2 regions of the Roseovarius mucosus genome follow, and region 1 is predicted to be linked to the other one. Evidence: riboswitches for the same ligand, from Rfam matches in the RefSeq annotation. Region 1 holds a riboswitch; the other holds the start of a gene.

Region 1 (5,214 bases):
AGGATGACAACGGCGACAAGGCGCATCCGACGCAAAAACCCGAGAGCCTGTTGCACCGCGTTCTTGTTGGATCGACCAATCCCGGCGATGTCGTACTGGACCCGTTTTTTGGCACGGGCACCACAGGTGCCGTGGCCAAGATGCTGGGCCGCGATTACATCGGGATTGAACGTGAGGCGGCCTATCGCGGTGTTGCGGAAAAGCGGCTTGCGAATATCCGTAAATTCGACCGCGACGCGCTTCAGGTTTCGACATCCAAACGGGCAGAGCCCCGTGTGCCCTTTGGTCAGTTGATCGAGCGCGGAATGTTGCGCCCCGGTGAGGTTCTGACCTCGATCAACGGCAAAGCGGCCAAGGTGCGTGCCGATGGCACATTGGTGGCCGATGGCGTTAACGGCTCGATCCATCAGATCGGTGCGCATCTCGAAGGCGCACCCTCGTGCAACGGCTGGACCTATTGGTGCTTCAAGCGCGAGGGCAAGGTGGTGCCCATCGACGTGCTACGCCAGCAAATTCGCTCGGAAATGGAAGAGCGTCCAAACTGATTACCTAGACACCGCCGGTGCCCAAGGCCTGACTTTCTCGGGCACCATTGACTTGCCCCGCCCTCATGGCGGGGCTTTTTTTGTCATCGGTCCGGTGCAGGCGTGACCAGATCAGCCATCTCGGAAAAAAGCATATCTGGCTGCAACAGTCTGTGTTTTATATCCCAAAGCGCCGCAATGCGCCCCTCCGACAGCACATGCCCGGCCATCGCACCCAGCTTGGCGCGCACGTCCGCTTCGGGCATAGGGGCCTCTGGGCCGCCACGCGCGTTGGCATCGCCTGAGGTCAGTCGCCGCCCGTCCTGCAGGATCGCTGTCACATCAGACCAGCGCCCGCCGGGAAAGCGGGCAGAATGGCGCGGTTCTTCACGCACCGTGATCCGCGCGTGCAGGCCGGCGACCTCCGGATCATTCAGGCCCGAACCGGTGATGTGCTCTGGCCCGATGCGCCCATGCACCAGCAGCGTGGCAAGCGCAAAGCCCAGCGAATACTGCGCCTCGCTCGTCGTCTTGGGAAGGCCCGGAAAAAGGGCGGCGGATTGGGCAAATGTCGCCACTTCAAGCCGCTCAATCTCTGCGGCGCGCAGCCCTTGCTCAACCATCAGCACACGCACCCCTTCCAGCGCGCCATGCGCCCAACGGCAAATCGGATAGGGTTTGATGTAGTTGCGCAGGATGGTCCAATCCTGTCCCAAATCTTCCCAAATATGCGCCACGTCTTCTCTCTCTACCGTAATCGCGGGCGCGCCGGTAAAGCCGCGTTCTGCAAGAAACAGTGACGAAATTCCTACAAGCGCCCCCATTCCCGATCCGTCATGCAACATGGTAGGATTGGCAATTTCGCGCATCATCTGGCTGCGCGGCCCATGATATTCCGCGATCCCCAGAGCCTCGCGCAACACATCCGAGGTCTGCCTGCGCAGATGCGCCCCAAGGGCCGCAACACCCAGCGCATTCCAAGCGCCCGAGGTATGGTAATCGCTGACCGTGGCATGAAGCGCCACACCGGCCCGTGCCGCCACCTCATAGCCCATCGCAAGCGCAGTGAGCGCCTGCCGCCCGGTCAACTGTGGATGCTGCCCAGCATAGGCAAAGAGCGCCGGCACCAACGCGCAGCCGATATGCCCTTTGGTCGGGTTGTAGCCGTCATGCCCATCAAGATTGTCGATCTGCGTAGCAAGCGCCCAAGCCGCCCCAGGCACTGCACAGGTTCGCCCGTCAAATAGCAAAGTTGCGCTGTGTTTGTCACTAGACGCCGCATGAAACTCTACCGCGAAATCGCGTGCAATCTGACCAACCTCCAGTGTCGCAGCCCCCGCAGCGACGCCGAGCGTGTCAATCAGCAGGAGGGCAATACGCTCCAGCACCTCTTGCGGAACGTCAAGCGCGGGATCGAGCACGAATTTCGCGACGCGGTCGAATTGAGGGCGGTCTAGAACACAGGACATCTGAGCAACTTTCTGCAAGAGGGACTGCCCCAAAGTGGCGTGTTTACACGCCGGTTTGACGGCTGTTTGCGACATTTCCTGTCTCGCATTCTCCTCTTGCAGCGCGCAGAACCGGCTGTTAGCAATCAGGCATATCCGTTGGGGTGCCCGTGTTCAGGGCTGAGAGGTGCAAAGCCAACCCATCGAACCTGATCCGGGTGATGCCGGCGTAGGGAACGGACCTCAGCACGCCCGGTGCGCACTCCGTCCGTTTCCCCGCAAGATGAGAGGAACGGCAGATGATTGCCACAGCTTTGACAATCGCGGGCTCCGACAGCGGCGGCGGCGCGGGTATTCAGGCAGATCTCAAGACGTTTTCGGCACTGGGCGTCTATGGAACGAGCGTGATTACCGCCGTGACAGCCCAAAACACCTGTGCGGTGACCGATGTGCATCCCATCCCTAACGCGACTGTTGAAGCACAGATTTTAGCTGTTTTAGGCGATATCAGGGTCGATTGTATCAAGATCGGCATGCTGGGCGACGCAGGTCTCATAGAAACAGTGGCGCGGGCTCTGGCCGAATATCATGGCCCCATCGTCCTTGATCCCGTGATGGTCGCAAAATCCGGCGCGCGCCTTTTGCCGGACGCTGCGCGTGCCGCCCTCGTGGAACACCTTGTGCCACGTGCCGATCTCCTCACCCCGAACCTGCCAGAGGCGGCAGCACTTTTGGGCATGTCAGAGGCGCGCGACAGTACGGAAATGCAGGCGCAGGGCGCGCTTCTGCGGGACATGGGTGCCGTGGCCGTCTTGATGAAGGGCGGGCACGCGCAAGGCGAGACTTGCACCGATTGGCTGATTGCTGACGCAACATACCGCCTCGACGCCCCCCGCATCGCCACGCGCAACACCCACGGCACTGGCTGCACGCTATCATCGGCCATTGCGGCACATCTCGCAAAGGGACTAACCTTGCCAAAAGCGGTTGAGGCTGCGCATGGCTGGTTGCATCGCGCCATTCTCGCCGCAGATGCCCTGGAAATTGGCAAGGGCCATGGCCCGGTGCACCACTTTCACGAGGTTTGGACATGACAGGGCCTGTCACCATCCGGGGCGCGGGCATCGTTGGCCTCTGCGTGGCAACCGACCTTGTCGCGCGTGGCATTGACGTTATTTTACGCGATCCCGCACCATCACCCGGCGCGCATGCCTGCTCTTGGTGGGCGGGCGGCATGCTGGCCCCATTTTGCGAGGGCTTTTCCGCAGAAGAGCCGGTGGTGCGATTGGGTCAAGCGGCCGCCGATTGGTGGGCGGCACAGGGAGTTGAGGTAATCCGACGGGGCTCGCTCGTTGTCACCTTGCAGCGCGACCGCCGCGAACTGGACCAATTCGCCCGCCGAACCATGGGGCATCGATTTGTAACAGGCGAAGAATTGGCCATGTTAGAGCCGCATTTGGTTGAGCGCCACGACCGCGCACTGTTCTTTCCTGATGAGGCGCATATCAATCCTCGCGCGGCACTGCATCACCTGCACAAGCGCCTGGTGGACGCAGGCGTGCGATTCGAACAAGATGCGGCAGAGCCTCATGGTTCAGTGATCGACTGTCGCGGCCTCGCCGCGCAGGACAGTTTGCCCGATCTGCGGGGGGTCAAGGGAGAGATGCTGGTGCTGCGCAGCCGTGATGTGACCCTGACAAGGCCCATTCGCCTGTTGCACCCGCGGTTTCCACTCTACATCGTGCCACGGGGCGATGGTGTATTCATGCTGGGTGCGACACAGATCGAGAGCACAGAGCGCGGCCGTGCCTCGGCTCGGTCCGTGATGGAGCTGCTGTCGGCTGCCTATGCTCTGCACCCCGCTTTTGGCGAGGCGGAGGTGCTGGAAATTGGCGCTGATGCGCGCCCTGCTTTCCCCGACAACCTTCCGCGCCTTTCCCGCAAGGGGGGCACAGTTTATGTCAACGGCCTCTTTCGCCACGGCTTCCTCTTGTCGCCTGCGGTGGCGCGTATGGCAGCAGAGATGGTCTCGGGCGATACTCAGACACCGGAGTTTTATCATGAAGATCACGGTTAACGGCACTGTGCAGGACACCGCTGCACCATCGCTTGATGCGTTGCTGATCGAGCTGGGTTATGGCGCGGCCAAGGTGGCGACTGCAGTGAACGAAAGTTTTGTTCCTGCTGCAATGAGACCAGAACAGAGACTGAATGACGGCGACCGGATCGAAATCGTCGCACCACGGCAAGGGGGCTGACATGCCTGTATTCTACGAGACCGAGATCACCTCGCGGCTGATGCTAGGCACTGCGCAATATCCCTCGCCCGCGATCCTCGCCGATGCCTTCAAACGCTCTGGCGCGGGCATCGCCACCGTCTCTGTGCGGCGTGAGGCAGGGGGCGAGCGCGCGGGCCAAGCGTTTTGGGATATGATCCGCGACCTTGATGTGCGCGTGCTGCCCAATACCGCCGGCTGCCATTCGGTCCGGGAGGCTGTAACAACGGCTCAGATGGCGCGGGAACTGTTTGACACGCGCTGGATCAAGCTTGAGGTGATCGGCCACGCCGACACCCTGCAGCCAGACCCCTTTGGTCTGGTCGAAGCGGCGCGCATCCTGACCGAGGACGGATTTCAGGTGTTTCCTTATTGCACCGAAGACCTTGTGCTCTGCGAGCGCCTGGTAGAGGCGGGATGCCAGGTGTTGATGCCTTGGGGCGCCCCGATTGGTACGGGGCTTGGCCTCAATAACATCTACGGCCTTCGCTCTTTGCGTGCGCATTTCCCCGATCTGCCGCTGGTGATCGACGCAGGCCTAGGCCTGCCAAGCCAAGCGGCGCATGCGATGGAACTAGGCTATGACGCAGTGCTGCTTAACACAGCCGTGGCCAAGGCAGGCGATCCGGCGTCGATGGCCGACGGGTTCGCCCGCGCATTGGAGGCAGGGCGCCTTGCCTATGAGGCCGACCCGATGGAGCCGCGCGATATGGCCGCCCCCTCGACCCCCGTGTTAGGAAGGGCCTTTACCTGATGTCTCTGCCGCGTTTCTATCCGATTTTCGATCACACGGACTGGCTTCGCCGCGTGCTGCCACTTGGTGTTAAACTCGTGCAGTTGCGCATCAAGGATCTTACGGGCGAGGCCTTGAACGCGCAAATTACGCAGGCAGAGAGCCTATGTCGGACCCATGGTGCCACTCTCGTGGTCAACGATCATTGGCAAGCCGCGATTGATACAGGCGCG
Region 2 (5,214 bases), 1.7 Mb from region 1:
TGGGCGTTTGTTTCGACCGGGGCCAGATCGTTGATGGCCACGACTTCGATGTCTTGGCGATCCGAGTCGAGCAAAGCGCGCAGCACGTTGCGTCCGATACGACCAAATCCGTTTATGGCAAGTTTCAGGGGCATGGCATCCTCCGAGAGTTATGTTAGCGCTAACAATTGACGGCGAACATAAACGAATTTCGAAACGAGTCAATGCGGAGGAGTGTCAGTTGCGTTATCGCCAAAAGGCGACATATTCGATCAGATCAATCAGCTTGCGCCCGAGGAACAGGGTGGATTGGCCATCGTTCAATATGACATCGGCACCGAGCGCCACCAGGACGATCCCCCCAAGGCCAATCGCGATTGTGTTGGTCATGCCGCGCGCCTTTGCCGTCTGCGTCCCGCAGGGTATGCAACAGAGGCTGCCGCCATGCAAGCCGGATCAAGGGCCGGGAGGGGGCTGGCCATAGGGCCGGAGGCGCAAAACGGCCCCCGGCGCCGGGCACCGGGGGCGTGCGATCAGGTCTGATCACTCGTCAAGGGGCAGGTAGATATCGCCGGCTTCGCGGAACTTTTCGGCCATCGCCGCCATACCCTCTTTCTGGGCCTCGGCGCGGATGTCGTGGCTGATCTTCATTGAGCAGAATTTCGGCCCGCACATCGAGCAGAAATGCGCCACCTTATGCGCCTCTTTGGGCAAGGTCTGATCGTGGAAGTCGCGGGCGGTTTCCGGGTCGAGCGAGAGGTTGAATTGATCCTCCCAGCGGAATTCAAAGCGCGCGCGGCTGAGCGCATCGTCACGCCGCTGCGCCCCCGGCAGGCCCTTGGCAAGGTCGGCGGCATGGGCGGCGATTTTGTAGGTGATGACGCCGGTTTTCACATCGTCGCGGTCGGGCAGGCCCAGATGTTCCTTGGGGGTGACATAGCACAGCATCGCACAGCCGAACCAACCGATCATCGCCGCCCCGATGCCACTGGTGATATGGTCATAGCCCGGCGCGATATCGGTGGTGAGTGGCCCAAGGGTGTAGAACGGGGCCTCGTGGCAGCATTCAAGCTGCTTCTCCATATTCTCTTTGATCTTGTGCATGGCGACATGGCCCGGCCCCTCGATCATCACCTGGCAATCCTTGCGCCATGCGATTTTCGTGAGTTCGCCCAGCGTCTCCAACTCGGCGAATTGAGCGGCGTCATTGGCATCGGCTATTGAACCGGGGCGCAGCCCATCGCCCAATGAAAAGCTCACGTCATATTGGCGACAGATGTCGCAGATGTCTTCGAAATGCTCATAAAGAAAGGACTCGCGGTGGTGATGCAGGCACCACTTGGCCATGATCGAACCGCCTCGGCTGACGATGCCTGTTACCCGATTTACCGTCATTGGCACCATGTGCAGGCGCACGCCCGCATGGATGGTGAAATAGTCCACGCCCTGTTCGGCCTGTTCGATCAGCGTGTCACGGAACACCTCCCATGTCAGGTCTTCGGCAATGCCATTCACCTTTTCCAGCGCCTGATAGATCGGCACGGTGCCGATGGGCACGGGGCTGTTGCGGATGATCCATTCGCGCGTGTTGTGGATGTTGCGGCCCGTCGAGAGATCCATCACCGTATCCGCCCCCCAGCGGATCGCCCAGACCAGTTTCTCGACCTCTTCTTCCATCGAAGAGGTGACGGCGGAGGTGCCCATGTTGGCATTGATCTTGACCAGAAAATTGCGGCCGATGATCATCGGCTCCAGTTCCGGGTGGTTGATATTTGCGGGGATGATGGCGCGGCCTGCCGCAATCTCTTGCCGGACGAATTCGGGGGTCACGTAGTCGGGAATATTCGCGCCCCAGTCGTTGCCGTCGCGGTGACAGGGTGTCAATTCCCGCAGCTGGTTTTCGCGGATGGCCACGAATTCCATCTCGGGCGTGATAAGGCCTGCGCGGGCATAGGCCAGTTGGGTGGGGGCCGCCCCCGGCTTGGCGCGCAGTGGCCGGTGCTGAACCGGAAACTCCGGCACCAGTCTATCGCCGGTGACAAAGCCGTTATCCTCGGGCTTGACGTGGCGGCCCTCGTAATCCTCCACAGTCCCGCGTGCCATGATCCACGAGCGGCGAAGCGGCGGCAAGCCTTGGCGAATATCGGTGGTGCGGTCCGGATCGGTATAGGGACCAGAGCTATCATAGACGGCCAGCGGTGCCTCGCCTGCGGTGGGATGGGTCGAGATTTCGCGCATGGGCACTGCGATTTCGGGATAGTGCTGGCCGGTCACATAGATTTTTCTAGAGGCGGGCAGAGGGCCCGTGGTCACGCTCGGGGTGATGTTCTGGGTGGGGACGTTCATTTTGGTGCTCCTCGAGTCAGTTTCTACAAAGAGACCAGATGAGCGTGGCAGGGAGGCAGGAGGGCAGCATATACGCCCCGGTTCAGGCCATGGGATCTGCCGGAACGTGGCATGATCGCGAGCCCTAGCTTCCTACGCCAGTATCAACTGGGTCAGGTTCAAAGGGTCGCGACACTGCAATATCTGCAAAGATGATTGCCAGCCGCCTCTCAGTCCCTCAGTTGGGACTCCCCTGCGTAGGAAAAGCGTATGCGGTAAGACAGGGCCGCGCAACCCGAAGTTTCGGGCTTGCGAGCTCAGAGGCAGATTGGCGGGTTCCAATGGCAAAGCGCCGGGCTGCGCGTATCGCGGCCCGGCGCTGCACAAAAAGTGAGGGCTTGTTTACTGCAACCGGCCCATGGCAACGGCGACATCGGCCATGCGGCAGGAAAAGCCCCATTCGTTGTCATACCATGCCAGCACCCGCACCAGACGGTTGCCGATCACTTTGGTCTGATCAGGGGCGAAGATCGAGCTTTCCTCGGTGTGGTTGAAGTCGATGCTGACCTTGGGTTCGGGATCATAGCCCAGAACGCCCTTCATCGCGCCAGCGGCGGCCTCGGCCACCACGGCGTTGACATCGGCCTTGGTCACGTCGCGCTTGGCGACAAAGGTCAGGTCCACCGCCGAGACATTGGGCGTGGGCACGCGGATGGCAGAGCCGTCGAGTTTGCCCGCGAGTTCCGGCAGCACCTCACCAAGCGCTTTGGCGGCCCCGGTCGAGGTGGGGATCATCGACATCGCGGCGGCGCGGGCGCGGTAGAGGTCATTGTGGCGTCGGTCCAGCGTCGGCTGGTCACCGGTATAGGCGTGGATCGTGGTCATGATGCCGCTCTCGATCCCGATCGTATCATTCAGCACCTTGGCCAGCGGCGCGAGGCAATTGGTGGTACAAGAGCCGTTCGAGATCATCCGCTCAGAGGCCAAGAGCGCGTCATGGTTGACGCCGTAGACCACGGTGCGATCCACGTTCTTGGCCGGGGCCGAAATCAGCACCTTGCGCGCGCCGCGCTCAAGATGGGTGCGGGCCTTGGCACCATCATTGAAATTGCCGGTGCATTCGAGCACCACATCAACCCCGTCCCAATCCAACTCGTTCATGTCATAGGTCGAGAACATCTGGATCGGGCCGCGACCGAGGTCCATCGTCTGGCCCTCGACGGTGATCGGATGGGCAAAGCGGCCATGCACGCTGTCATAGCGCATCAGATGCGCTGCGGTCTCAATCGGCCCGGTTGCGTTCACCTTGACCACCTTGATATCGTTGCGCAGGCTTTCCGAGATATGGGCAAGCGTGGCGCGACCGATACGGCCGAAACCGTTGATTCCTACGGTGATGGTCATGGGCGACTCCTGATAGCTGAATTGGCGTCCGTATAGACGGGGCAGAGGACGCCGGAAAGCGGTAAAAGTCGTTTTCCAGTTGGAATACAGGATGTTAGCGGTAACCTTGCGGGGGTTGGCGTGGCTTTGCTGGTGATTGCGCTAACGCAGGATGGCAGGTTTGGGCGATCGGAAGGCGCATATTTGCCGCCAAGACATAGGGGCGCCCGAGAGCGCCCCTGTCTTTGATCTGCCAGTCCGAACTAAAGGAACGTGAAATCATCCACCGTCAGTTGCGCGGCGGTGACGCCTTCGACGAGGATGGTGTTGCCATTCACCGTCATCTGCGCGCCGCCCGCCACGTCGACGATGTTCATCGCCGTGACGAAACCCGCCAGACCGTTGCCGCCGTTGTTGATGTTTTCAACGCCAGTATCGGGATCGAAACGGCGGATGAAGAAACTATCCAAACCGTCCTCGAAATCGGTGATCACATCCGCCTCGCCATCGAAGAAGGACGAAAAGACAAACTGATCAGCCCCGGTTCCGCCGGTGATCACATCGTTGCCAGCACCTGCATTGATCGTGTCATTGCCCGCGCCGCCATCGATGGTGTCGTTGCGCCCGCCGCCTGCGAGGAAGTCATTGCCCTCGCCGCCAAGGATGCTGTCGTCGCCTTCACCGCCGCCGACGCTGTCATTGCCCGCACCGGCATCAATGGTGTCCTGTCCGGTGCCGCCGCCGATATCATCCGCGCCCTCGCCGCCGTCGATGAGGTCATTGCCAAAGCTGCCCGACATGCTGTCGTTGCCATCGCCGCCCGAGAGCGTGTCATCGCCCGCGCCGCCTGCGACCACGTCATTGCCAGCCCCGCCGGTCACGGAATCCGCGCCAAAGCCGCCGCCCAGAATGTCGTCACCATCGCCACCGTCCAGGGTGTCATCCCCCAGACCGCCGCCGATATTGTCGTTGCCCGCCCCGCCAATGGCCAGATCATTGCCATCAGAGGACGAAATCCGGTCATCGCCAGCACCGCCGTCGAGGGTGTCATTGCCCTCGCCGCCGCTGAGCTGGTCATTCCCGCCGCGCCCCTCGAGCCGGTCATCGCCACCCAGACCGCTGAGCGTGTCGTCAAGCGTGGCCCCGAGCAGGGTGTCATTGCCTTCGGTGCCTTCGAGGTTGAGCGAGACCGGATCAGCGGTGGTGACGGTTTCGGTCACTGAGGCAGGCACCTCGGCGGCAGAGTCGAAGAACGAGCTATCGCCTGTCAGGGCAAAGTCGAGCACGGCGTTTTCGAAATTGGGCGTGCCTTGGATCAGGCCCGCATCGAGCGCCGCAGCAATCGCGGCGTCCCGCACCGCCGGGTCGAGCGTGTCGAGGCTGACAATCTCGCCGGGGAATTCGGGCAAGTAAAACCCATCAAGGCTTTCGCCCGCGTCATAGGTAAAGAGGCTGTCCGCCTCAGAGGCGACGCGCCAATCCTCGCGGTATTGACCGTAGAGATCGGCAAAGGCAAAGGGACGGGCC

Evidence for each region. A riboswitch is a leader RNA that binds a small molecule or an ion and turns the genes downstream of it on or off. The one in region 1 is predicted to bind thiamine pyrophosphate.
Region 2: another riboswitch for thiamine pyrophosphate. It lies ahead of thiC (phosphomethylpyrimidine synthase ThiC); the one in region 1 lies ahead of thiD (bifunctional hydroxymethylpyrimidine kinase/phosphomethylpyrimidine kinase).

Annotation. Positions count from the first base shown of each region.
Region 1 covers NZ_CP020474.1:1,969,318-1,974,531, forward strand. Annotated here, with positions in the region: gene ROSMUCSMR3_RS09445 (site-specific DNA-methyltransferase) at 1-545, shown strand, start outside; gene ROSMUCSMR3_RS09450 (MmgE/PrpD family protein) at 629-1,993, opposite strand; TPP riboswitch at 2,123-2,225, shown strand; gene thiD (bifunctional hydroxymethylpyrimidine kinase/phosphomethylpyrimidine kinase) at 2,272-3,066, shown strand; gene ROSMUCSMR3_RS09460 (FAD-dependent oxidoreductase) at 3,063-4,049, shown strand; gene thiS (sulfur carrier protein ThiS) at 4,033-4,230, shown strand; gene ROSMUCSMR3_RS09470 (thiazole synthase) at 4,232-5,002, shown strand; gene ROSMUCSMR3_RS09475 (thiamine phosphate synthase) at 5,002-5,214, shown strand, end outside.
Region 2 covers NZ_CP020474.1:3,703,554-3,708,767, forward strand. Annotated here, with positions in the region: gene gap (type I glyceraldehyde-3-phosphate dehydrogenase) at 1-134, opposite strand, end outside; gene ROSMUCSMR3_RS21490 (hypothetical protein) at 226-369, opposite strand; gene thiC (phosphomethylpyrimidine synthase ThiC) at 523-2,325, opposite strand; TPP riboswitch at 2,438-2,569, opposite strand; gene gap (type I glyceraldehyde-3-phosphate dehydrogenase) at 2,707-3,708, opposite strand; gene ROSMUCSMR3_RS21710 (nidogen-like domain-containing protein) at 3,951-5,214, opposite strand, start outside.